DNA from 2 places in the Arthrobacter sp. BL-252-APC-1A genome. Region 1 is predicted to be linked to the other one. Evidence: riboswitches for the same ligand, from Rfam matches in the RefSeq annotation. Region 1 holds a riboswitch; the other holds the start of a gene.
What was found. A riboswitch is a leader RNA that binds a small molecule or an ion and turns the genes downstream of it on or off. The one in region 1 is predicted to bind cyclic di-AMP.

Region 1 (2,439 bases):
CAGGTCAGGACCGATTGCGTCGGCCGGAACCTGCAGAGGGATCGAAGACAGGTCCAGCTTGCTGGTCTGCACGTCACGGGAAATTTCAGGGCCCGCAGCGTTTGCTGCAACGCCCGTGCTCAGGACGAGGCCGGAAGCGGCCGCAATGACGGCTGCCTGGCGGCCAACGTTGCCGGCACTGCTGACAGCGTCAGCAAGGGCGGACAGGGAGTTGTTGCGCTGTACAGGCGCGCGGTGGCGCGCACGCTCAGTTGACGTGGTCATTTAGGGGTTTTCTCCGTTGGTTCTGGCAACTGAGCGTCAGCTGACGCGGACGAAGCTTGCGCCGGGAAGATCAGACAGGGAGTGCAGACCGGTGTTCATGCCGTTGAGGCCACCGCTGATGACCTGGCCGTTGCCTACGTAGATAGCTACGTGGCCGCCGGTGATAACGAGGTCGCCGGCCTGCGGGCTGCCAACAACTGCGCCGAAGGCGAAGAACTGGCCCGGTGCGAGGTCGCCAACGGACTTGCCAACCGAACGCAGAGCGTTCTCAACCATGGCGGTGCAGTCCTGGGCAACGCCGATCTGGGCGTAGGCGGAGGCGACGAGCCCGGCGGCGACGCCGCTGGCGCCAACCTCGGGCGCTGCGGGAGCGGAAGATGCGGTGGTGACGTTGCCGGCGGCCTGAGCCGGGGCAGCGGCGGTCTGCTGGGCAGCCACCTCAGCAGCGGCTACGGCCTCCTGCTGGGCAGCGGCAGCAACAGCTGCTGCTTCTTCGGCTGCTGCCTGCTCTGCGGCGGCGATCTGTGCGCGGGTCTCGGCTCCGGAGAGGGAGCCGGCCAGCGGCTGGACCGGAAGTTCGAAGGGTGCCTGCTCGGAAACCGTGACGGTTCCGTTCGAGGTCACAACGTTGAGGGGGGTGGCTTCGAGAGCCTGCCGATCGGTGGAAACCGGAGCTGCCTGGGCCGGCATGCCGGCGGCCAGAACAAGGCCGGAAGCTGCGACGACGACGGCTGCCTGGCGGCCTACCGAACCTGCGTTAGCGGTTACGGCCTTGGACAGTGCGGTAAGCGTGCTTACCTGCGGGGTGGCTGCACGACGGCGGCCAGAATTGACTGATGACACAGTTTTTGCCTCTCCCAATGCCTACGAGGTGAGCTGTCGGATTCGGATGGGAGTCACCCGGTTGCTGGACTGCTAAGTCCGGCAACTTAACCCCTAGGGCTTCTTGCGAAACCCGAAATTGGTTCCCCCGCCTCTGCCATGCGATTTTGCGAACGGATCTCGGACAGTGGCAGAGCTCGGCTATCTGTTCGAGAGTGCCTGATCTTTGGCGAATCAGGCACGGTGACGAGAATATAACAACATCACTGAAATGTCACGCTCAGGTCACGAAAGGGTATTGCGGCGGTCACAACCAGGCCAGGGGGTCGACTGGAGTGCCATTTACGAGTACTTCGAAGTGCAGGTGGCATCCCGTCGATGCGCCGGTGCTTCCGCTGGCGCCAACAAGGTGTCCGCGCTCCACGGTGTCGCCTACCGAGACGCTCATGGCGGAGAGATGGTTATAGGTCGTCTCCACTCCGTTGCCGTGGTCGAGAACAACACGGTTTCCGCCACCGTACGGATGCCAGCCGGCCGACTTCACAGTCCCGGCAGCGGCGGCGGTCACCTCGGTCCCGCAGGCTGCCGCGTAGTCCTGACCCGTGTGCAGCTCTCCGGCTGCGCCGGTGATCGGGCTGACCCGGTAACCGAAAGCGGAGGTCTGGACGGGCTCGGAGTCCAGCGGGTTGGCCAGCGTCCCCTTGGCCGCAGCCGGGATGACGTCCGCCCCTGCGACAGTCAGCCCGCGAAGCTTGGCGTCGGGATCGAACTTGGAAGTCAGCGCCGCCCGGTCAAAGGACAGGACCGCATCCGGATCAGCCGAGACCGGCATCTCCGCTGCTGTGGGCTCCGGTTCCATGACGGGGTCCGTGGCGGCCGCCGTCGTAGGCATTACGACGGTGAGGACGAGTCCGGAAGCCGCAGCGGTGATGGCAAATTTCTGGGCGGAACCGCCCAGTGGGCGGTGGGCAGGTTCGGCGCGGCGCCTGCCGGCGGACCGGTTAGCGGTGCGTGGGCGCAGTTCCATGGCCGGTGATTCGGCCCTGCGCCTGCCCGAAGCAGCATGCTTCGACAAGTGGTTCCCTCTCTACAAGCCTGCGAAGTTAGCTGTCGGATTCGAGTAGAGAAACTCGGCCCCCGACGCACAGGGATATCCAGTCCTGGATGTTCCTGTGGTGCTCGGAGGCTTCACCCCAAGGCAGCTGGGCTGCCGGTTGTTGGGTCCTCCGCCCCTGCCCGCGAACGGTGGCACCTGCGGTCCAGTGGCAGGGTTAGGCTGTTGGACCGGTTAACGGTGTTGTTGCTGTAGTCAGAAGCCACTATAGGGGAAAAAGCCTGAAAGATACCATTCCG
Region 2 (2,439 bases), on a different contig from region 1:
CGAGGTACTCCATCTCCTCGCCGCGCACTTTACGTGTGGCGAGACGGAGAATTGCTGCGGGACCGTGGTGGGGGTGGACTACGGTTTGGCCTACGTTAAACGTCAATGTGGTTACCTCTGGCTGCGTCGATACCTGACCCGACATCCGCGGCGGCCCGGTTGGAAAGGCGCTCGGGGGACGGTCGTCCCGCCACCCGCCCGGGCGTGCTGGGCAATCGTGACGGAAGCGCGGATGCGGTACCAGCACATGGGTGAAGGTTCCGGCAGCCGCGAGTCTGGCAGTTTCCATTATTTCATGTCTTCGGCCGATGTACCGGTGTGCGTGCCAATCCCGTCCGGTTCGTAAGGCGGTTAAACCCGAAGTGCCCCTCCCGGTTCCGGGAAGGGCACTTCGGTGCAGGCGGCTGGGTGCCAGCGCGCCCGGCTGCGCGGACTATGCGCGGTAGTAGACGGGGCCGGAGCCGAGGTTGGCGGTGGCGATAACGGTCTGGTTGCCGTTCATTCCGCTGTGGATGGCCTGGCCGTCGCCGATGTAGATGGCGATGTGAGGGACACCTGCTCCGCCGTTGGCGTAGTAGATCATGTCACCCGGCTGCGGGTTGGATACCGGGGTGCCGTAGGCGGCCAGCTGTGCCGGTGCCAGGTCGCCCACCGAGTGGCCTGCTGCACGCAGTGCCTGCTCGACGAGGATGGTGCAGTCCTGCATGGCGCCCAGCTGGGCGTAGGCAGAGCTGAGCATGATCGCGCCGGTGCCTGACGCTGCAGCGGGTGCTGCGGCGGGAACAGCGGCCTGGGTGGTGACGTTGCTGTAGTCGGTGTAGGTTCCCGGGTCGGTGTAGGCGGCGGCCGGAGCAGCGGCTTCGACCGGAGCGGTGTAAGTTTCCACCGGCGCGGTGTAGGCGGCGGGAGCCGGGGCAGCTGCAGCCTCACCGGAGACAGTGATCACGTCACCCGGGTAGATGATGGATTCCATTCCCAGTCCGTTCAGCGCAAAGACGCTGTCAAGGCTGACTCCATAAGCGGCGGCGATTTCACCGAGGGTGTCGCCGGAGACTACGGTGTGGGTGGTTGCCGCAGCGGGGGCAGCGGTTTCGGCTGCCGGTGCCGCGACGGTTTCTGCCACGGGAGCAACGAAGCTGGCTGCTGCAGCCGGGGCGGCTGTGTCATTGGCAACGACGCCGGCCTGGGCCGGAGCTGCCATGCCGAACATCAGGCCGGAGCCTGCCACAACCGCTGCTGCGGTGCCGGTAACGGTGCGGGCTTTGCCCGGTGCTGCTTTTGCGATGGTGGTCCAGATGCTGGACTCAGCGCAGTGACGTCCGCGATTCTTAGAAGACAAGGTATTACCTCTCCCTATACCTGCGAGGTGAGCTGTCGGGTTCGGATGGGAGTCACCCGGCCGCCGGTCTCATCCGGTCGGCTTAACCCCAAGGATTCAAAGGACCCAAAAAATTGGTTCCCCCGCCCCTGCCGTCGTAGTGCAAAAGGGACCCCGGGCAAGCGGCAGAGTTAGGTAACGAGCCTGGGGGCGCCGCATCAGGTTTGCGGCATGCCAAGGACACTACACGGAAATTCATCTTGGTTGCAATTCGGTAACGGCGGCGTGTTGCCATTGTGTTGTTTGGATCACCATGCTAATAGACAGCCTGCTGTCTTCCTCAGTCACATGCGGCACAGGACTACCAGCCCGGCGGCGGTCTGCGATCCACATTTCTAAACCGCCCGCACACTCCGCGTTTTGCTGCACAGGGTGGCGGTTCCATCGATCAGGACTACCCTTAAGTACCCCCGTATTCCGGCGAAGGAGAGCGGTTGTGGTTCAGGAACCCAGTGGCAGCGGAGTCCGCTTGCCAGTCCAGGAAATCGTCCGCGAGATCGTCATTCCGGCCGGCGTTGCCGGTCCTGATCCCATGGTTATGGATGTTCGCTGCTATGCCGTGGCGCAACCCGGAGGGATTGTGGTCATTGACACAGGAATGCCCGACGCTGAGTCGGGAATTGCTGAGGCGGTGGAAGCGCTGGGGGGTTCATTCGGAGACGTTAGGGACATCATCCTGACGCATCTGCATATGGACCACGTGGGCTCGCTGTTCGCGATTGCCGAGCAGGCGCCAATGGCTGCCATTTATGCCGGTGGGCCCGATTCACCTGACATCCGGGCTCCGCGGCGGGTGCAGGGCCTGGGCGAGGGCGACTATGTTCAGGACCTGCAGATCTTCGCCACGCCCGGCCACACCCCGGGGCACGTGAGCGTGTTCCATGAAGGCTCCGGAACCCTGTTTATAGGCGACGCAGCCGTAAGTGCTGAAGGCGGAGTTGAGCGCAGCCCGGAAGCATTTACGTCTGATGCGGCGCGTGCGGAGGAATCCCTGGAGCGAATTGCCGCCCTGGAGCCCGAACGGATGCTCTTCGCTCACGGCGCGGAGATTGCTTCTCCCG

Region 2: linked by a shared signal. The riboswitch ahead of FYJ28_RS01375 (LysM peptidoglycan-binding domain-containing protein) and the one ahead of FYJ28_RS17535 (NlpC/P60 family protein) in region 1 are both predicted to bind cyclic di-AMP.

Annotation. Positions count from the first base shown of each region.
Region 1 is NZ_VULS01000003.1:476,475-478,913, forward strand. Features, by position in the region: gene FYJ28_RS07310 (NlpC/P60 family protein) at 1-264, opposite strand, end outside; gene FYJ28_RS17535 (NlpC/P60 family protein) at 301-1,107, opposite strand; cyclic di-AMP (ydaO/yuaA leader) riboswitch at 1,112-1,268, opposite strand; gene FYJ28_RS07320 (M23 family metallopeptidase) at 1,394-2,161, opposite strand; cyclic di-AMP (ydaO/yuaA leader) riboswitch at 2,163-2,374, opposite strand.
Region 2 is NZ_VULS01000001.1:286,777-289,215, forward strand. Features, by position in the region: gene FYJ28_RS01370 (CarD family transcriptional regulator) at 1-106, opposite strand, end outside; gene FYJ28_RS01375 (LysM peptidoglycan-binding domain-containing protein) at 434-1,339, opposite strand; cyclic di-AMP (ydaO/yuaA leader) riboswitch at 1,343-1,516, opposite strand; gene FYJ28_RS01380 (MBL fold metallo-hydrolase) at 1,848-2,439, shown strand, end outside.